Regions from separate parts of the Cronobacter universalis NCTC 9529 genome, predicted to be linked through region 3. Evidence: predicted binding sites of a transcription regulator. Region 3 holds the regulator's gene; each other region holds the start of a gene.
The links. The regulator sigma-54, encoded in region 3, starts transcription at its own class of promoters, with help from an activator protein. The targets are predictions, from matches to a motif close to GTTGGCACANNTTTCGCTNT.

Region 1 (5,250 bases), 880 kb from region 3:
AGTCTCCTTTGAGTTCCCACCATCACGTGCTGGCAACAAAGGATAAGGGTTGCGCTCGTTGCGGGACTTAACCCAACATTTCACAACACGAGCTGACGACAGCCATGCAGCACCTGTCTCAGAGTTCCCGAAGGCACTCCCGCATCTCTGCAGGATTCTCTGGATGTCAAGACCAGGTAAGGTTCTTCGCGTTGCATCGAATTAAACCACATGCTCCACCGCTTGTGCGGGCCCCCGTCAATTCATTTGAGTTTTAACCTTGCGGCCGTACTCCCCAGGCGGTCGACTTAACGCGTTAGCTCCGGAAGCCACGCCTCAAGGGCACAACCTCCAAGTCGACATCGTTTACGGCGTGGACTACCAGGGTATCTAATCCTGTTTGCTCCCCACGCTTTCGCACCTGAGCGTCAGTCTTCGTCTAGGGGGCCGCCTTCGCCACCGGTATTCCTCCAGATCTCTACGCATTTCACCGCTACACCTGGAATTCTACCCCCCTCTACGAGACTCAAGCCTGCCAGTTTCAAATGCAGTTCCCAGGTTGAGCCCGGGGATTTCACATCTGACTTAACAGACCGCCTGCGTGCGCTTTACGCCCAGTAATTCCGATTAACGCTTGCACCCTCCGTATTACCGCGGCTGCTGGCACGGAGTTAGCCGGTGCTTCTTCTGCGAGTAACGTCAATGACTGCGGTTATTAACCACAATCCCTTCCTCCTCGCTGAAAGTACTTTACAACCCGAAGGCCTTCTTCATACACGCGGCATGGCTGCATCAGGCTTGCGCCCATTGTGCAATATTCCCCACTGCTGCCTCCCGTAGGAGTCTGGACCGTGTCTCAGTTCCAGTGTGGCTGGTCATCCTCTCAGACCAGCTAGGGATCGTCGCCTAGGTGAGCCGTTACCCCACCTACTAGCTAATCCCATCTGGGCACATCTGATGGCATGAGGCCCGAAGGTCCCCCACTTTGGTCCGAAGACGTTATGCGGTATTAGCTACCGTTTCCAGTAGTTATCCCCCTCCATCAGGCAGTTTCCCAGACATTACTCACCCGTCCGCCACTCGTCAGCAGAGCAGCAAGCTGCTCCCTGTTACCGTTCGACTTGCATGTGTTAGGCCTGCCGCCAGCGTTCAATCTGAGCCATGATCAAACTCTTCAATTAAAAGTCTGATGCTCAAAGAATTAAACTGTTAGTTCGTAATGAATTAACTGTTGTTCACTTGAGACTTGATATTCGTTTATCGTCCGTAGACGTTAAGATATCAGTGCCCCGAGTGCCCACACAGATTGTCTGATAAATTGTTAAAGAGCGGTGCGACGCGGCGTTCAGCCTGCTGTCGCGAGGTGGCGTATATTACGCTTTCCTCTTTCAGAGTCAACCCTTAATTTCAGGATTTTTCTCTCATCGCTTTAGCAATTTCGTGAAGTGCTTCACATTGCCGTCTCGATGGAGGCGCATTATAGGGATCTCAGTTTTCAGCACAACCCTTTTTTCGATATTTTCTTTCAACTGCTGTTTTTTCATGCTTATTGCTGCGATCCCGCGCGATCTGCTCAACGAACAGGCGCATTTACGCTTGCACACCGCTCTAAATCCAACCAAAGTCTTCTTACGATTGATAAGAAACCGAGGCGACTATGTCTTCTTCTGTATTACGTCCTTATAAAAATACCTTTCCCGCCACAGGGCAGCGCGTGATGGTTGATAGTTCGAGCGTAGTGATTGGCGATGTCAGGCTGGCTGACGATGTCGGCGTCTGGCCTCTGGTGGTCATTCGGGGCGATGTCAATTACGTTGCCGTTGGCGCGCGCACCAATATTCAGGATGGCAGCGTCTTACATGTCACGCACAAGTCTTCTTATAACCCTGACGGTAATCCGCTCGTCATTGGCGAAGACGTTACGGTCGGGCATAAGGTCATGCTGCATGGCTGCACCATTGGCAATCGCGTGCTGGTCGGCATGGGATCGATCGTGCTTGACGGCGCCATTATAGAAGATGACGTGATGATAGGCGCCGGAAGCCTGGTGCCGCAGAATAAGCGTCTGGAAAGCGGCTACCTGTATCTCGGCAGCCCGGTAAAACAGATTCGCCCTTTAAAAGACGCGGAGCGCGAAGGGCTGCGCTATTCGGCGAATAACTATGTGAAGTGGAAAGATGAGTATCTGGCTCAGGAGAGCCAGACCCACCCCTGATTATCCTCTTCCTGAGCAGCGATAAGCTGCTCAGCTTCTTCCTCAAGATCCCAACGGTGCTGGCGAAAAGCGGCTATCCAATCTTCTGGCGATTTTCCTGAGAAGCGAGCCACCAGCACAGACTGTGGAATCGCACAGGTAAGAACCAGTCCATTGACCAGCGCCGGAAAACACACGGCCTGTCGCTGTTCATCCCACTGCTCACGATCCGGGAACTGAATCGCCTGGTTCATTGCGCCAGCTCCTGCCTGAGCTTTTCAATCACCGGCACAACTTCCGGCAGGACGCCATGCCAGAGCAAAACCGCATGCGCCGCCTGGCCCACCAGCATCCCCAGCCCATCCGCCAGTTGCGTTGCGCCCTGCGCATGACACCATGCAAGAAAAGGCGTCAACCCTTTCTGGTAAAACATGTCATAGCATTTCGTTGTTTTACCTGGCAGCGAAGACGGGAGCGCCGGGATTTCGCCATGAATCCCGCTGGAAGTGGCATTAATAATAAGATCGAACTCATGACCAGCCAGATCTTCAAGCGCGACGGCGCTCACGCTGCCAGTGTGACTGAAGAGCGTCGCCAGTTCCTGCGCGCGGGCAAAGGTGCGGTTAGTAATGCTTACAGCGCAATCCAGCGACAGCAGAGGCAACAAGACGCCCCGCGCCGCGCCGCCAGCACCCACCAGAAGGATCCGGTAACGTGGCTGGATCATGCCGAGGCGCTCAAGATCGCTTAAAAGACCAATACCATCCGTGTTGTCGCCCAGTAAACGCCCGTCCTCGAGCCGCTTCAGCGTATTGACCGCACCGGCAAGCGCCGCTCTTTCCGTCAGCTCATCGGCGCGGGCAAACGCCTGTTCTTTAAAAGGCACCGTCACGTTTGCGCCCTTTCCACCTGTGCTGAAGAAGTCTTCCAGCGTCTTTACAAAGTTATCAAGCGGCGCCAGCACGCGGCCATACGGATGCGTAATCTGTAACTGCTGCGCAAATTGCTGGTGAATAAACGGCGATTTACTGTGCGAGACCGGGTTACCAAAAACAGCGTAGGTTTTCATGCGTTACCCTTGTCGGAAAAGTTCACCCGTCAGCGCATCACGGATCTCGGAAGGATTTTGTCGACCACCCGTTGCGCCATGCAGCACAGGGAAATCATCGCCAAACTGTGCCAGTACTTCCTGCGCCGTACGGCATGGTTCAAGCCCGGAAAGATTGGCGCTGGTCGACACCAGCGGCTTGCCAAAGGCTTCGCACAGCGTAATTACCTGCGGATGATTCGTGACACGAACCGCAAGCGAGTCGAAACGACCGGTCAGCCAGCGTGGCGTTGACGGCTTTGCCGGAAATACAAACGTGACAGGCCCAGGCCAGCAGGCAAATACCGCTTCACGCTGTTCTGACGTTAATGCCGCGTCGTCAATATAAGGCTTAAGTTGCTCAAAATTCGCCGCAATCAGGATAAGCCCTTTTTCCATTGGACGCTGTTTTAACTCAAGCAGACGTTTTACGGCGGTTTCGCTGTCGGGATCGCACCCGACGCCAAAGACTGCTTCAGTTGGATAAGCGATGACTTGTTCTTTTTTAAGGACGTCGACAATAGACGATATCGCGTCCGCAGGCTGATTATTCTTCACTGTCTTTTTCCGCCGTTACCGGCTTTCCACATTGTTTACTGGCGCAAAAGCGTTTCATGCCCTGCGCGGTTTTCTTTTCTGTAAGGAGGGGATAATGGCATTCCGGGCACTCGCCAGCCACCGGTCTGGTATTAATCACAAACTGGCATTCCGGATAGCGATCGCATGAATAGAAGGTTTTGCCAAAGCGCGACCGACGCTGAACCAGATGACCGTCGCTGCACTGTGGACAGCGTAATGCGGTTTCGTCCGGTTTGTCGATCTGCTCGGTGTGCTCGCACTCAGGGTAACGGCTGCACCCGATAAACATGCCAAAACGCCCCTGCCGTAGCACAAGCGTCGCGTCACATGCCAGGCATTGCTGGCCTTCGAGCACTTTGACGATGTGACCGTCCGCCTGGCCTTTCAGCGGGCGGACGTAATCACACTCAGGATACTGTGAACATCCCAGGAAAGGACCATGCTTCCCGGAACGGATAAGAAGTTCAGCCCCGCATTTTGGGCAGGGCTCGTGTTTGGGCACTGAAAAGAGTGCTGACCTTGCCATAATTCACCACCGCGCTGAAAATTCAGTGCAGCATACCGTCATTCACTTCAAAGAGCAGTTCTTCCATTTGTTGATAGGCATTTTCGCATCCGGGAATGTTGAAAAGCACCATCAGGATGACCCACTTGAGATCTTCTAAATCAAACTCGGCGGTATCCAGCGCCATGACACGCTCAATGACCATCTCACGAGTCTCGAGATTCAGCACCTGAATTTGTTCCAGAAACAGCAGGAACCCCCGACAGCTGGCGTCCAGCCGCTGGCACTCTTCTGCGGTATAAATACGCATTGAGAGTGGATCCGACGCCAGTTGCATCGGCGCGGAAAGACCATCCTGATAATCCGCCAGCTTTTCCAGCCATAACAGCGCATTAAAGATATCTTCCTGATCAAAACCCGCATCCGTCAGGTCCCGCGTCAGCTTATCCTGGTCAACGCGCATCTCAGCTTCGTTATGGATATAGGTTTCAAACAAATACATTAGTACGTCGAACATGGCCTGCCCTCCTCACTCGGACATAGCCGCCGGGTACAGCTGCGATCCATCCTGCTAACTCCAGTTCGAGTAGCTGGGCTACCGTCAATGGCACAGGTTGGCCGGCACGTTCAGCGACGACGTCAACAGGTGTAACCTCATCTCCTACGTTAGCCAACAGCTCGGGAAATGGCAATGCACCTTCCTCTTGATCCGGTGAATAATTAACAGTCGTGAGCCAGGGCAGCTCGTTTTGTAAATAATCGATAATGTCCTGAGGATGCGTAACGGCGATAGCGCCTTGCTTAATCAACCAGTGCGGCCCTTCACAGCCGGGGTTACCGAGAGGGCCCGGCAGTGCGAAAACTTCGCGCCCCTGCTCCAGCGCGCACCGGGCGGTAACCAGTGAG
Region 2 (5,250 bases), 690 kb from region 3:
GCCGGAAGGCAGCCGGTTGCCGTGGCATCGGGTGGTGAATCGTCGTGGGGAGATTTCACTGACCGGGCCGGATTTACAGCGCCAGCGTCAGGCGTTGCTCGCGGAGGGCGTACAGGTGTCGGGGAAAGGAGAGATCGATCTGGCGCGCTACGGGTGGCGCTACTGAAAAGCGCCTCCGAAGAGGCGCTTGTGCGGCTTAGTACGTCGTCGGGGCCGGAACGGCGGAGGACGGCGTAACCTGCGTCGGCGAGGTCGACGGTACGGTTGTCACCGCCCCGCCGCCAGCCTGTACCGGCACGGCGGTCTGCTGCACTGGCACCAGCGTCAGGTCGATTTTGGTACCGCCCTGGTTCACCGCAGGCTGTACACGGTCGGTGATAAACACCAGCTTATCGTTAACCGTGATCGCAGCGCTCAGCAGAATACGGGCGTTTGGCTGAATATCGGAGGGGTTAAACGGCAGCACGAAGCTGAACGGCGCCTGTTTACCTTCGGTACGCACCACTTTCTGGGCCAGCACTTTCGACGGGGCGTTAGCCTGAGTGGCGTCAGAGAGGGTTACGGTCAGCGCGGCATCCGGCGGCAGGGCCACTTTCTGGCGGATCCATACGGTACCGGAAACGTTCGGCTGTTTAATCACCGGCTTCGTCGCGACGCCGGAGGTATTCGGGTTCGGGGCTGGAACAGCGATATCAGCACTTTTATCCTGCGCGCAACCGGCCAGAGCAACGGCAACGGCTAAACCACTTAACATGTGCACGAGTTTCATGGCGTTCTCCTTATTTTCATTCCACCAGTAAGCGCCAGGCACTCACCAGCGTGAGCTGTTACAACATGTTTGTCGTGCTAAGTGTGGCACATATCACTTATTTTCGCCTGGAAACGGGGCGCTATTAAGATTATTGAACCCCTCTGACCAGTTGTCTTTCTGCGTTATAATCGGGATATATCATTCGCACGGCTGTGCCTATCCCGCTAGTAGAGGACCCTTTATGAGTCAGGCGCTGAGCAATTTACTCGCGTTATTAAATCTGGAAAAAATTGAAGAAGGGCTCTTTCGCGGCCAAAGCGAAGATCTCGGATTACGGCAGGTGTTTGGCGGCCAGGTCGTCGGCCAGGCGCTGTACGCCGCCAAAGCGACGGTGCCGGAAGATCGTCTCGTCCACTCGTTCCACAGCTATTTTCTGCGCCCTGGCGATAGCCAGAAGCCCATCGTTTATGACGTGGAAGTGCTGCGCGACGGCAATAGCTTCAGCGCCCGGCGCGTGGCGGCTATCCAGAACGGTAAGCCGATTTTCTATATGACCGCGTCGTTCCAGGCGCCGGAAAGCGGCTTCGAGCATCAAAAACCCATGCCGCCTGCGCCTGCGCCTGACGGGCTGAAATCGGAAACCGATATCGCCCGCTCGCTGGCGCACCTTTTGCCGCCGCAGGTGAAGGAGAAATTCCTGTGCGATAAGCCGCTGGAGATTCGCCCGGTGGAGTTTCACAACCCGCTGAAAGGCCACACGGCGAAGCCGGAGCGTCAGGTGTGGCTGCGCGCCAACGGGCAGATGCCGGATGAGGTGCGCGTGCATCAGTCGCTGCTCGGTTACGCGTCGGATTTCAATTTCCTGGTGGTGGCGCTGCAACCGCACGGCGTTGGCTTCCTTGAGCCGGGGATGCAGGTGGCGACTATCGATCATTCGATGTGGTTCCACCGCCCGTTCGATATGAACGAGTGGCTGCTTTACAGCGTGGAGAGTACGTCCGCCTCCAGCGCCCGCGGTTTTGTGCGCGGCGAGTTTTATACGCAGGACGGCGTGCTGGTCGCCTCGACCGTGCAGGAAGGCGTGATGAGGAAACGTGGGTAAGCCGTGGGCCAGAACGGCGGGTGCGCTGCGCTTACCCGCCCTACGGTTAACTACGGTAAACGTGGGCGTCTTTTGTAGGGTGGGTAAGCGTCAGCGCACCCACCTTTTTACATTCACACCACCTTACATGGCGGGTGCGTTGCGCTTACCCGCCCTACGGTAAAAGTGAGCGTCTTTGTAGGGTGGGTAAGCGAAGCGCACCCGCCTTTTTACATAAACAACACCCACCAGGCCACACTCCCCCACCGCATAAAACAAAAACCTCCCGCATGCGGGAGGTTTTTTGCTCCGGAGATAACCCAACTATCAGGCGTTATAGGCGTTCTCGCCGTGGCTGTTGACGTCCAGCCCTTCGCGCTCCTGCTCTTCGGAGACGCGCAGACCGACGGTCAGATCTGCCGCTTTGTAGGCGATAAACGCGACCACGGCGGACCAGACGACGGTGATGGCGATACTCTCAAGCTGCACCAGCACCTGATGGCCCATTGTCACGCCTTCGGCGAAACCCACGCCGCCGAGCGACGTAGAGGCAAAAATACCGGTCAGGATGCAGCCCACGATGCCGCAGACGCCATGCACGCCGAATACGTCGCACGGGTCGTCAACGCGCAGCCAGCGTTTCAGCAGAGTAACGCCCCACAAGCCTGCCAGACCCGCCGCGATACCCACGATAAGCGAGCCGCCCACGCCGATGTAGCCGCACGCAGGCGTCACGCCCACCAGACCGGCAATGGCGCCGGAACACGCGCCCAGCAGCGATGGCTTACCGCGCAGCGCCCATTCGCCAAAGACCCAGGCAAGAATGGCCGCCGCCGTCGCGACAACGGTGTTCACAAACGCGAGGCCTGCGATTTCGTTGGCGGCGCTGGCGGAGCCGGCGTTAAAGCCGAACCAGCCAAAGTAGAGGATTGCCGTGCCGGTAAAGACCATCGGCAGGTTATGCGGCTTAAACGCTTCTTTGCCGAAGCCAACGCGTTTGCCAACCAGATACGCGCCGACCAGACCTGCTACCGCCGCGTTAATGTGCACCACGGTGCCGCCCGCGAAATCCAGCGCGCCGTGAGACGCCAGCAGGCCGCCGCCCCAGACCATATGCGCAATCGGCACATAGGAGAAGGTGAGCCATACCGCCACGAAGATCAACACCGCCGAGAAGCGGATGCGTTCCGCCAGCGCGCCCACGATAAGCCCTACGGTGATGCAGGCGAAGGAGCCCTGGAACGCGACGTGAATGTACTGGTAGAAGCTGCCCATCAGGTCGGTAATTTTAATGCCCTTCAGCAGCAGCCAGTCGACGTTGCCAAAGAAGCTGCCGCCGCTGCCGAACGCTAGCGAGTAGCCGTAGACCACCCAGAGTACGCAGACCAGCGCGAACGCGACGGACACCTGCGTCAGCATGGAGAGCACGTTTTTCGCGCGGATAAGACCGCCGTAAAACAGCGCAAGTCCTGGGATCGTCATAAACAGCACCAGCGCGGTGCAGATCATCATAAAGGCGTTATCGGCTTTATCCGCCACCGCGGGCGCCGCCAGGGCAATACCTGGCAAAAGAGCAAGCAGGCCGAGACCCGATTTGAAAGCTGTGTGTTTCATCTTGTGCATTCCTGTAACGGTTGGCCAGAAATCAGAGAGCCGCTTCGTCGGCTTCGCCGGTACGAATACGAACCACGCGTTGCAGTTCGGCGACAAAAATTTTGCCGTCGCCAATTTTACCGGTCCACGCGGCCTTGCTGACCACCTCGATCACTTCATCCAGCTGATCGTCTGCGATAGCCACGTCGATTTTTACTTTCGGCAGGAAATTCACGCTGTATTCGGCGCCGCGGTAAAGCTCGGCATGGCCTTTCTGACGCCCGAACCCTTTCACCTCGGTGACGGTAAGCCCCTGAATGCCAATGGTGGAGAGTGCTTCACGCACGTCTTCCAGTTTGAACGGTTTGATTACCACGGTAACCAGCTTCATAGATCCCCTCCAGTCAGAAATGGGTAATTCGGCAGCGACGATAATCTGGTAAAGCAAGCGGCGTGCCAGGAATAGAAAAGCGGGCGGCGGCGGCCTAAACCGCAGGAGGAAAGCGTCGTTAAACGGCGTACAGAGGGAGATAAAAGCAAAAACGCACCATGCCGGTGCACGGTGCGTTACATTTTTGCACCACTAATGATGCGTGTTAGCAGAACGCCTGATTTTGGTGCATCAGGCGCTGAGCGGCTCCTCTTTCGCGGCGGCCTGTAGCTCTTCGCCCGCGAGCTGGAGCTGATACATCTGCCAGTAGCGTCCGCGCGCTTCAAGCAGCGCCTGATGGCTGCCCCGCTCCACCGCCTGCCCGCGATGCAGCACCAAAATGGTGTCCGCCTCTACAATAGTTGAGAGGCGATGCGCGATAACCACCAGCGTCGTATGCGGCCGGATAGCGGCCAGCGCGTGCTGAATCGCCTGTTCCGTACCGGAATCGATGTTCGCCGTCGCTTCGTCAAGGATCAGGATCTGCGGCGCGTCCACCAGCACGCGCGCCAGCGCCAGCAACTGCTTCTGCCCGACGGAGAGATTATTGCCCTGCTCGCCAAGTCGGGTATGGATGCCGTCGCTCATCCCGCGCGCCAGTTCGGCCAGTTGTACCGTTTCCAGCACCGCCCAGACCCGCGCTTCATCGATATCACGCCCGAGCGTGACGTTCGCGAAGAACGAATCGGCCAGCACGACAGGATCCTGCTGCACCATCGCCACGCCTTTACGCAGCACGCCGTGGCTGAGCGAGGCGAGCGGTCGGCCATCGAGGCGGATCTCGCCGGAGGTGAGCGGGTAATATCCCATCAGCAGGCTTGCCAGCGTGCTTTTGCCGCTGCCGGTATGCCCGACCAGCGCCACGAAGTGACGGGACGGCACCGAGAGCGAAATATCCTTCAGCACCAGCTGATCGTCGCGATAGGCGAAAGAGACGTTATCCACCTCAATCGTCCCGCTCGTGAGCGGGCGCTCGTCATGGCCGTAGTCCTGGCGCGGGCGGTCCATCAGCTCGAAAACACGTTCGCCCGCCACCAGCGCCTGCTGCAAAATCGACTGCTGGGTGGTGAGTTCAATCAACGGCTCGTTAAGACGGCCCAGATAGCTGATAAAGGCGTACAGCACGCCCACCTGAATCGTCCCGACGGCGGTGAAGCCGAACAGCATTAGCAGGCCGCACAGCACCAGCGCGGAAAAGAGGCTCAGCAACGGACGCAGCAGAAAGCCGTCCAGGCGCAGCGTCTGCATACGCGCCAGATAGTGCGAATGGCTGGCGGCGTTCATACGCTCGCCAAAACGCGACTGCTGGCGGAACTGCTGGATGACATTCATCCCGCTGATGACTTCATTAAAGCCGTCGTTAATGTCCGCCAGATAGGTCCGCACCCGGCGCAC
Region 3 (5,250 bases):
TCGATACCAATAAAGTGCCGACCTGGTCGGTCAAGGCGGATCGTGCCAAACTGACCAATGACAGGATGCTCTATCTGACCGGTCATGTGGAAGTGAACGCGCTGACGCCAGATTCACAGTTACGCAAAATTACGACCGACAAGGCGGAGATCAACCTGGTCACCCAGGACGTTACCTCTGATACGCTTGTTACTCTTTACGGCACCAGCTTTAATTCCAGCGGCCTGAAAATGCGCGGGAACCTTCGCAGCAAAAATGCCGAGCTGATTGAAAAGGTTAGAACTTCTTATGAAATCCAGAATAAACAAACTCAGCCTTAATCTCGTACTGACCAGTACGCTGCTGGCGGCAGGCTTCCCGGCGTTCGCGCTGACGGGCGATACCGAACAGCCTATCCATATTGAATCCGATCAGCAGTCGCTGGATATGCAGGGCAACGTGGTCACCTTCACCGGCAACGTCGTGGTGACCCAGGGCACGATTAAAATCAACGCCGATAAAGTCGTCGTGACGCGCCCGAGCGGTGATAAAGGCAAAGAGGTGATTGACGGTTACGGCAATCCGGCCACGTTCTACCAGATGCAGGACAACGGCAAACCGGTGAAAGGCCACGCCTCCACGATGCACTACGAGCTGCAGAGCGATTTCGTGGTGTTGACCGGCAACGCCTACCTTGAACAGCTCGACAGCAACATCAAAGGCGACAAAATCACCTATCTCGTGAAAGAGCAGAAAATGCAGGCGTTCAGCGAGAAAGGTAAACGCGTCACCACCGTGCTGGTGCCGTCGCAGCTGCAAAATAAAGACGGTGCCGCTCAGGCGCCAGCCCAGAAAAAGAGTAACTAAACCCTTATGGCAACACTCATTGCGAAACACCTGGCGAAAGCCTACAAAGGCCGCCGCGTAGTGGAAGATGTCAGCCTGACGGTAAACTCAGGCGAGATTGTCGGCCTGCTTGGCCCGAACGGCGCGGGCAAAACCACGACGTTTTATATGGTCGTGGGTATCGTTCAGCGCGACGCGGGCGACATCATCATTGATGATGAAGATATCAGCCTGCTGCCGCTGCACGCCCGCGCGCGTCGCGGCATCGGCTATCTGCCGCAGGAAGCGTCGATTTTCCGCCGCCTGAGCGTCTATGACAACCTGATGGCCGTCCTGCAAATCCGTGACGATCTCAGCACCGAGCAGCGCGAAGATCGCGCCAAAGAGCTGATGGAAGAGTTTCACATCGACCATCTGCGCGATAGCCTCGGCCAGTCGCTTTCCGGTGGCGAGCGCCGTCGCGTCGAGATCGCCCGCGCGCTGGCCGCGAACCCGAAATTTATCCTGCTTGATGAACCGTTCGCCGGCGTCGACCCGATTTCAGTTATCGATATTAAGCGCATTATTGAGCATCTGCGCGACAGCGGCCTCGGCGTGCTGATTACCGACCACAACGTGCGTGAAACGCTGGCGGTCTGCGAACGCGCTTACATTGTCAGCCAGGGCCACCTTATCGCCCACGGCACGCCTGAAGATATCCTGCAGGACGAACAGGTTAAACGCGTATACCTTGGGGAAGAGTTCAGACTCTGATAGGGTAGAGCAACAGGCAGAAACGGCGCGCTTCCCGGCGCACCCTGCCGCAACAGGTCTTTTTGACGTTTACACCTGAGGATTTTTGCTCTGAATATGAAGCAAGGTTTGCAACTAAGGCTTAGCCAACAGCTCGCCATGACGCCGCAGTTGCAGCAGGCCATCCGCTTGTTGCAATTGTCCACGCTGGAGCTTCAACAGGAGCTGCAACAGGCGCTGGAGAGCAATCCCCTGCTTGAACAAACCGACATTCACGACGAAATTGCCACTCAGGAAACGCAGACCAGCGAAGGGCTGGACACCGCCGAAGCGCTGGAGCAAAAAGAGATGCCGGACGAGCTGCCGCTTGACGCCAGCTGGGACGAGATCTACACCGCCGGCACGCCGTCGGGCACCGGCACTGACTATATCGACGACGAATTGCCTGTCTATCAGGGCGAAACCACCCAAAGCTTGCAGGACTACCTGATGTGGCAGGTGGAACTGACGCCGTTTTCCGATACCGATCGCGCCATCGCCACGGCGATCGTCGACGCGGTGGACGACACCGGCTATCTCACCGTGACGGTGCAGGATATTCTCGACGGCATGGGCAATAGCGATGACGACATTGGTCTGGAAGAGATCGAAGCCGTGCTTAAGCGCGTTCAGCGTTTCGATCCGGTAGGCGTCGCCGCCCGCGATCTGCGCGACTGCCTGCTAATCCAGCTCTCGCAGTTCAGCGCTGAAACGCCCTTCCTGGCGCAGGCGCGCCAGATCGTCAGCGATCATCTCGATTTGCTGGCCAATCATGACTTCCGCAGCCTGATGCGCGTCACGCGCCTTAAAGAAGATGTATTGAAAGAAGCCGTGACTCTTATTCAGTCGCTCGATCCGCGCCCTGGACAGTCGATCCAGACCGGCGAGCCGGAATATGTCATCCCGGATGTCCTGGTGCGCAAGCATAACGACCGCTGGACCGTCGAGCTCAACGCCGACAGCCTTCCCCGGCTCAAAATCAATCAGCAGTACGCCGCCATGTCCGGCAGCGCGCGCAATGAATCCGACAGCCAGTTCATCCGCAGCAATCTCCAGGAGGCCAAATGGCTTATCAAAAGCCTGGAGAGCCGTAACGACACGCTGCTGCGCGTCAGCCGCTGCATCGTCGAACAGCAGCAGGCGTTCTTTGAACAGGGCGAAGAGTATATGAAGCCGATGGTGCTGGCCGATATTGCTCAGGCGGTCGAGATGCATGAATCCACTATCTCCCGCGTCACCACGCAAAAATATCTGCACAGCCCGCGCGGCATCTTTGAATTAAAGTATTTTTTCTCAAGCCACGTAAACACCGAGGGCGGCGGCGAAGCCTCGTCCACGGCCATCCGCGCGCTGGTGAAAAAGTTGATTGCAGCGGAAAACCCCGCGAAACCCTTAAGCGACAGCAAGCTTACGTCTATGCTGTCAGAACAGGGGATCATGGTGGCCCGCCGTACCGTTGCGAAGTATCGAGAATCTTTATCCATACCGCCGTCAAACCAGCGCAAACAGCTGGTCTGACCCAACCGATAAGGAAGACACTATGCAGCTCAACATCACAGGACATAACGTCGAAATCACTGAAGCGCTGCGCGACTTCGTTAATACCAAGTTCGCCAAGCTGGAGCAGTATTTCGAAAGGATTAATCAGGTCTATATTGTGCTGAAGGTGGAAAAGGTGACGCAAATCGCCGACGCCACCCTGCATGTGAACGGCGGGGAGCTGCATGCCAGTTCGGAAGCGCAGGATATGTACGCCGCTATTGACGGTTTGATTGATAAACTGGCGCGGCAGCTCACTAAACATAAAGATAAACTGAAACAACATTAATTGTCCGGGCGTTGCGCTGGGACATCGGCGGCTCGCGGCCCGTGCGGCGAGCCGCCGCACCAGAAAACGCTTAGGTGAAATTATGATGAATAATGATTCGGCTCTGCCATTGAGCAATGTTTTAAACCAGGAATGCACCCGCAGCGGCGTACACTGCCAGAGCAAAAAGCGCGCCCTGGAAATTATCAGCGAGCTGGCGGCAAAGCAGCTCAGCCTGCCGCCGCAGGTCGTCTTTGAAGCGATCCTCACCCGTGAGCGGATGGGCAGTACCGGGATCGGCAACGGCATCGCTATTCCCCACGGCAAGCTTGAAGAAGATACGCTGCGCGCCGTCGGCGTTTTCGTCCAGCTTGAAACGCCTATCCCTTTCGACGCCATTGATAACCAGCCCGTCGATTTACTTTTTGCGCTGCTGGTGCCGGCGGATCAAACCAAAACGCATCTGCATACGCTCTCTCTGGTGGCAAAAAGACTGGCGGACAAAACGATTTGTCGCCGTCTGCGCGCCGCGCAAAGCGATGAAGAGCTCTACCAGATAATCACTGAAACCAGTGAAGAGAATGAATGACCGTGCCGACAGGCACAATCCAGGAGGCGCCGGTTACCCGGTCTGAAGTGTGGAGAAACAGCAGATGGTTCTGATGATCGTCAGTGGACGTTCAGGGTCAGGGAAATCGGTCGCCCTGCGTGCACTGGAAGATATGGGGTTCTACTGCGTCGATAACCTGCCTGTCGTGCTGCTGCCTGAACTGGCGCGCACGCTTTCGGAAAGGCAGATATCCGCCGCGGTGAGCATCGACGTTCGCAATATGCCGGAATCCCCGGAGGTGTTTGAGCAGGCGATGAACAACCTGCCGGACGCGTTCTCTCCGCAACTGCTGTTCCTCGACGCCGACCGTAACACGCTTATCCGCCGCTACAGCGACACGCGTCGCCTGCACCCGCTCTCCAGCAAAAATTTGTCGCTGGAAAGCGCCATTGATGAAGAGAACGATCTGCTGGAGCCGCTGCGATCGCGTGCGGATCTTATCGTCGATACGTCGGAAATGTCGGTGCATGAACTGGCCGAGATGCTGCGCACGCGGCTGCTCGGCAAGCGCGAGCGCGAACTCACAATGGTGTTTGAATCTTTCGGCTTTAAACACGGCATCCCTATCGACGCCGATTACGTTTTCGACGTGCGCTTCCTGCCGAACCCGCACTGGGACCCGAAACTGCGCCCGATGACCGGCCTCGACAAGCCCGTCGCGGCGTTTCTCGACCGCCATACCGAAGTGCATAACTTCATCTACCAGACGCGCAGCTACCTGGAACTCTGGCTGCCGATGCTGGAAACCAACAACCGCAGCTATCTCACCGTCGCGATTGGCTGCACCGGCGGTAAACACCGCTCTGTCTATATCGCCGAACAGCTGGCGGATTACTTCCGCTCGCGCGGTAAAAACGTTCAGTCCCGCCATCGCACGCTGGAAAAACGCAAATCATGACCGTAAAACAGACCGTTGAGATCACCAACAAGCTCGGGATGCACGCCCGCCCGGCCATGAAGCTGTTTGAGCTGGTGCAGAGCTTTGACGCGGAAGTATTACTGCGTAATGAAGCCGGGACAGAAGCGGAAGCCAGCAGCGTGATCGCGCTGCTGATGCTGGATTCCGCCCAGGGCGGGCACATTGAGATTGAAGCTACCGGCCCGCAGGAAAAAGAAGCGCTGGCGGCCGTGATCGCGCTGTTTAACGCAGGCTTTGACGAAGACTGACCGCCCAGTCCTCAGCGCAGCTTATGCTGCGCCATAAACGACTCACCGCCGAGCTGGCGCATCTGGCGCA
Region 4 (5,250 bases), 1.5 Mb from region 3:
CGGCGTCAAAGGCCTGAAACGGCGCGCGAAGCCGCACGCCGGAGTGGTTTATCACGCCGAGCCCGCGCCATTCGCTGTCGCCCTTGACGCAAAACACCGTGTCGATCGCCTGCTGCGCCGCCGGGTTGCCCGCGTCCGGCACCACGCGGCGGTACTGGTTTTCCACGCGGCTTTCTCCGGCGATGCGCTGCTCGACCAGCATCAGCACGCCCTGTAGCAGATCCAGCGGCTCAAAACCGACCACCACCAGCGGGCGCGCGAAACGCCCGGCGATGAAACTATACGGATCGGTGCCTATCACCATGCTGACGTGCCCTGGCGCCAGAAACGCGTCAATCTGGTTATCCGGCTGCTCCAGCAGGCTTTGCAGCGTCGGGATAAGCGTAATGTGCTGGCAGAAAAAGTAAAAATTGCGTACGCCGCGCGCTTTCGCCTGGATAAGCGTCAGCGCGGTGGCGGGCATGGTGGTTTCAAAGCCTAAGCCGAAAAACACCACCTCGCGCTCTGGCTGCTGTTCGGCGATTTTCAGCGCGTCCATCGGCGAATAGACGATACGCACGTCCGCGCCTTCGGCTCTCGCCTGGAGCAGCGAGCCGTTTTTGCCCGGCACGCGCATGGCGTCGCCGAAGGTGCAGAAGATAACGCCGGGGCGGCGGGCGATTTCGGTGGCGTTGTCGATGCGTCCCATCGGCAGTACGCAGACCGGGCAGCCGGGGCCGTGGATAAACTCGATGTTCTCCGGCAGCAGGCGGTCGAGGCCGAATTTAAAAATGGCGTGGGTGTGGCCGCCGCACACTTCCATAATGCGCAGCGGTTTCTGCGCCGTGTGGCTTAAGCGCGGCGCGCGCTCGCACAGCCGGTCCATCAGGCGCAGCACCCGTTCCGGGTTGCGGTATTCATCGACATAACGCATCAGCGGTTCTCCTCGCCATACAGCAGCGCGCCGACATCCGGCTCCACCTCAAACATCGTTTGCAGCGCCTCCAGCGTCTCGCGCGCCTCGCGCTCGTTAATCAGACTCATGGCGAAACCGACATGCACTAGTACCCACTGGCCGAGGCGCGGCTGGCCGTTCTCGTCATGCGTGCCCACCAGCGTTAAGTCAACCTCGCGCCGCACGCCGCACACCTCGACGCGGGCGAGATTGCCGGCGAGCAGTTCACAGATTTGCCCCGGAATGCCTATGCACATCGCTGTTCCTCCAGCCAGGCGAGCCACGCGCTCATGCCGTCGCCGCGCGTGGCGGAGACCAGCAGGATAGTGATGTTCGGGTTGACCTCGCGCGCGTACGCCATGCATTGCTCGACGTCGAAGTTCAGGTACGGCAGCAGGTCGATTTTATTGAGCAACATGAGAGAGGCGGCGGCGAACATATGCGGGTACTTGAGCGGCTTATCTTCGCCCTCGGTTACCGAGAGCACCGCCACTTTGTGGCGCTCGCCGAGATCAAACCCCGCCGGGCAGACCAGGTTGCCGACGTTTTCAATAAACAGCACGCCGTTATCGGCAAGCGGCAGCCGCGCCATCGCGTCCTCGACCATCTGCGCGTCGAGATGACACCCTTTGCCGGTATTGACCTGAATCGCCGGCGTACCGGTGGCGCGAATGCGCTCGGCGTCGTTCACCGTCTGCTGATCGCCTTCGATAACGGCGCAGGGCGTGGCGTCGCGCAGGCGTTTGAGGGTCTCGGTGAGCAGCGTCGTTTTGCCGGAGCCGGGGCTGGAGACCAGGTTCAGCGCCAGCTGGCCGCGCGCGGCGAGCCGCTGGCGGTTGCGCTGCGCAATCTGGTTGTTTTTATCGAGCACGTTAATTTCAATCTCCACCATTTTGCGCTGGCTTAAGCCGGGCGCATGGGTGCCCGCCTCGCCGTGGCCGTAATCGAGAGCGCCATCTGGCGCTACGTCAGGCGAGAACGCGTTCAGGCTTATCGTGGAGATGGGCGCCGCGGCGCGCGGCGCGGCGGCAAAGGGGGCGGCGCGAAACGGCGAATGCGGGTTGCGCTCATCGCCTTCTATATACAGGTTGCCGTGCTGGCAACCGCAGGTCGTACACATCTTCTACTCCTGTTCTATTTCCAGACGCTTGATTTGCACGCTGTCATCGGCATCGATGCGCAGATCCGCGCTGTGGCAATGCGGGCAGCGGCGTACCAGCGTCGTCAGTAACTGAACGTTGCGCTGGCACTGCGGGCACCAGCACTGCGCCTCCTGCTGGCTTAAATGCAGCGCGCAGCCTTCGGCGCGGGTGTCGCGGCACGCCAGATCAAAGCAAAACTCCAGCGCGCTGCGCTCAACACAGGAGAACGCGCCGATTTCCAGCCACACGCCGGTGATCTTGCGCGCGCCAAGCTGCTGCGCCTGCTGTTCAATAATTTCCACTGCCCGCTGGCAGAGGGTGAGTTCGTGCATAACGCCTCCGGTACGTTTCGCGTTTGCGAATGCCATACGTTATGCAATAACGGTGCCAGCGCAGGAGAAGGGGGCGGGAGGCTGTCGCGGCGGGTGTCGAGGCTGTCGAAATGACATGTCATGACAGGCGGCGTGATGTGACGCTTCAGAATAAACCTTTTAAAAACAGTTAATTAAAAAATGGCATGGTTCCTGCTAAAGAGGGTTATCTCTGTTAAATGAGCTAACCACTATGATCCTGTCCGAACTTAGCCAGAAGGCGGAATTTATCGCCGACCGTCACCGCGCGTTACAGACGCACTGGCACACCTACTGCAATACGCTGGTCCAGGCCATTACGCTGTCGCGCCAGAAGCTGCATCACTCGCTCGGCTGCGAGCCGCAAAACGGGTTGTGCTTCTTTCTCTTTGAGCATTTCGCCATCCGCGTGGAGCAGGCCGAAGGCTTTCACTGCCGCACCATTAACTACCTGATAGCCCGCCGCGACGGCAGCGAAGAGACGCTGCTCGCCACCGCGCAGCTCGACGCAAAAGGCATGCTGGACGGCGCGGTCGATATCCGCGACCGCGAGCGGGTGCTGGCGCACTACCTCGACAAAATCGGCGCGCTGGTCGACGGGCTCTATGACGCCGTCCAGCAAGACGCGCCGCTGCGCATCAGCGAGATCCTGGCGGCCCGCGACGCGTCGTCACATTAACCGGGCGAGGTGTCGCCGACTGTCGAAATCGTCCGTCGTCGTCACTTTTCGTCAAAAATGTCCATCACCTGAGGAACACCTGGTGAACCGTTTTATCATTGCCGACTCCACGCTTTGCATCGGCTGCCACACCTGCGAGGCCGCCTGTTCAGAGACGCACCGCCTGCATGGACTGCAATCCAGGCCGCGCCTGACGGTTATGCGTAACCAAAAAGATTCCGCCCCGCAGCTGTGCCACCACTGCGAAGACGCGCCGTGCGCGCAGGTCTGTCCGGCGAACGCCATCACCCGCGAGGCGGGGGCGATTCAGCTCAATGAAAGCCTGTGCGTGAGCTGCAAACTCTGCGGCATCGCCTGTCCGTTCGGCGCGATTGAATTCTCCGGCAGCCGCCCGCTGCATATCCCGGCCAACGTCAACAGCCCGAAAGCGCCCCCCGCGCCGCCTGCGCCTGCGCGCGTCGGCGCGTTTCTCGACTGGACGCCGGGCGTGCGCGCCGTGGCGGTGAAGTGCGATCTCTGCCAGTTCGACGCGGACGGCCCGGCCTGCATACGCACCTGCCCGACCGGGGCGCTGAAGCTTGTCGATAACCACGACATCGCCCGCGCCAGCCGCCGTAAACGCGAGCTGACCATTAACGCCGATCTCGGCGACTTATCGCTGCTGCTGCAACCGCGCGGAGGAGAATAATGAACGCGATTTTCTTATATCAGGGCGCGCTGGCGGCCTTTGGCGCCGGGCTCGCGCTCGCGCTGCTGAGCGCCTGGCATAAGCCGCTCAGCGCGCTGTTTGCCGGTCTCGGCGGCGCGCTCGGTTGCCTGTGCGCGCTGGCGACCGGCGGCTGGCTGCTGCTCAACGTGAACGACGGGCCGCTTACGACGCATATCGGCGCGCTTGCGGCGCATCTCACCGCCTTTAACGCCATCTGGCTGGCGACACTCGGCCTGTCGGGCTTCTTTATCTGCCTGTTTACGCTTATCCATTCGCGCGACGGCCAGGCGCGCGCCAGCGGGGCGCTTATCAACCTGCTGCTTGGCGCCGCGACGCTCGCGGTGACCGCGCAGAGCCTCGCCGCGCTGGTGGTCATGGCGGAAATCATGGCGCTCGCCGCCGTGTTCCTGACCGGAGACAGCGCGGGCGGCAAGCTCTGGTTTGCGCTGGGGCGTCTCGGCACGTTGCTGCTGGCGCTCGCCTGCTGGCTGCTGTGGCGGCAGTACGGCACGCTGGACGTGCTGGCGTTAAGTTCGCTCACCGCCGGGCAACCGTTTAGCGCGGTCACCTGGCTCTCGGGGCTGGCAGGCTTCGGGCTGCTCGCAGGCGTGATTCCGCTGCACGGCGGCGTGGTGCAGGGCCATGCGCAGGCCGCCGCGCCCGCCGCCGCGCTCTTCTCCGCCGTGGTGCTGAAAGTGGGGCTCTACGGCATCCTGGTCTTTTCGCTGATGAACGCCGCGCTGCCGCTCTGGTGCGGCGTGCTGGTGCTGCTGCTCGGCATGGTGACCGCGTTTATCGGCGGGCTTTACGCGCTGCTTGAGCACAACATCCACCGGCTGCTGGCGTACCACACGCTTGAGAACATCGGCATTATCCTGCTGGGGCTCGGCGCGGGGCTTGCGGGGATTTCGCTTGGCGAGCCTGCGCTGGTGGCGCTCGGCCTGGTGGGCGGGCTCTATCACCTCTTCAACCACAGCCTGTTTAAAACCACGCTGTTCCTCGGCGCGGGCGCGGTCTTTCACCGCACCGGCCTGCGCGATATCGAAAAGCTCGGCGGTATCGGCAAAACCATGCCGCTTATTTCGATCTCCATGCTGGTGGGCCTGATGGCGATGGCCGCGCTGCCGCCGCTGAACGGCTTCGCGGGCGAGTGGGTGATTTATCAGGCGTTCTTTGACCTGGGCGCGCAGCCGCTGTTTATCGCCCGTCTGCTCGGGCCGCTGCTGGCGGTGGGGCTGGCGATTACCGGCGCGCTGGCGGTGATGTGTATGGCGAAGGTCTACGGCGTGACGTTCCTCGGCGCGCCGCGCACGCAGGCGGCCGCGCAGGCGACCGATGCGCCCTGGCTCATGCGCCTTTGTGTGATGGGGCTGGCGCTGTGCTGCGTGGCGGGCGGCGTCGCCGCGCCGTGGCTGTTGCCGCTGCTGGGCCGCGCC

Region 1: the regulator sigma-54 is predicted to act here: its motif matches at 1,342-1,361, upstream of AFK65_RS17775 (gamma carbonic anhydrase family protein).
Region 2: the regulator sigma-54 is predicted to act here: its motif matches at 3,867-3,886, upstream of glnK (P-II family nitrogen regulator).
Region 4: the regulator sigma-54 is predicted to act here: its motif matches at 2,449-2,468, upstream of hypA (hydrogenase maturation nickel metallochaperone HypA).

Annotation. Positions count from the first base shown of each region.
Region 1 covers NZ_CP012257.1:3,865,894-3,871,143, forward strand. Annotated here, with positions in the region: rRNA gene AFK65_RS17770 (16S ribosomal RNA) at 1-1,160, opposite strand, end outside; gene AFK65_RS17775 (gamma carbonic anhydrase family protein) at 1,637-2,194, shown strand; gene AFK65_RS17780 (DUF1488 family protein) at 2,170-2,427, opposite strand; gene aroE (shikimate dehydrogenase) at 2,424-3,242, opposite strand; gene tsaC (L-threonylcarbamoyladenylate synthase type 1 TsaC) at 3,246-3,818, opposite strand; gene AFK65_RS17795 (DNA topoisomerase family protein) at 3,808-4,365, opposite strand; gene smg (DUF494 family protein Smg) at 4,388-4,861, opposite strand; gene dprA (DNA-protecting protein DprA) at 4,833-5,250, opposite strand, start outside.
Region 2 covers NZ_CP012257.1:1,129,664-1,134,913, reverse strand. Annotated here, with positions in the region: gene AFK65_RS05140 (MGMT family protein) at 1-166, shown strand, start outside; gene AFK65_RS05135 (YbaY family lipoprotein) at 197-769, opposite strand; gene tesB (acyl-CoA thioesterase II) at 993-1,853, shown strand; gene amtB (ammonium transporter AmtB) at 2,160-3,446, opposite strand; gene glnK (P-II family nitrogen regulator) at 3,478-3,816, opposite strand; gene AFK65_RS05115 (SmdB family multidrug efflux ABC transporter permease/ATP-binding protein) at 4,048-5,250, opposite strand, start outside.
Region 3 covers NZ_CP012257.1:437,530-442,779, reverse strand. Annotated here, with positions in the region: gene lptC (LPS export ABC transporter periplasmic protein LptC) at 1-320, shown strand, start outside; gene lptA (lipopolysaccharide ABC transporter substrate-binding protein LptA) at 289-846, shown strand; gene lptB (LPS export ABC transporter ATP-binding protein) at 853-1,578, shown strand; gene rpoN (RNA polymerase factor sigma-54) at 1,675-3,114, shown strand; gene hpf (ribosome hibernation promoting factor) at 3,137-3,424, shown strand; gene ptsN (PTS IIA-like nitrogen regulatory protein PtsN) at 3,507-3,992, shown strand; gene rapZ (RNase adapter RapZ) at 4,057-4,911, shown strand; gene npr (PTS phosphocarrier protein NPr) at 4,908-5,180, shown strand; gene mtgA (monofunctional biosynthetic peptidoglycan transglycosylase) at 5,192-5,250, opposite strand, start outside.
Region 4 covers NZ_CP012257.1:1,898,703-1,903,952, forward strand. Annotated here, with positions in the region: gene hypD (hydrogenase formation protein HypD) at 1-913, opposite strand, end outside; gene AFK65_RS08645 (HypC/HybG/HupF family hydrogenase formation chaperone) at 913-1,191, opposite strand; gene hypB (hydrogenase nickel incorporation protein HypB) at 1,182-2,054, opposite strand; gene hypA (hydrogenase maturation nickel metallochaperone HypA) at 2,058-2,408, opposite strand; gene hycA (formate hydrogenlyase regulator HycA) at 2,641-3,105, shown strand; gene AFK65_RS08665 (4Fe-4S dicluster domain-containing protein) at 3,188-3,793, shown strand; gene hycC (formate hydrogenlyase subunit 3) at 3,793-5,250, shown strand, end outside.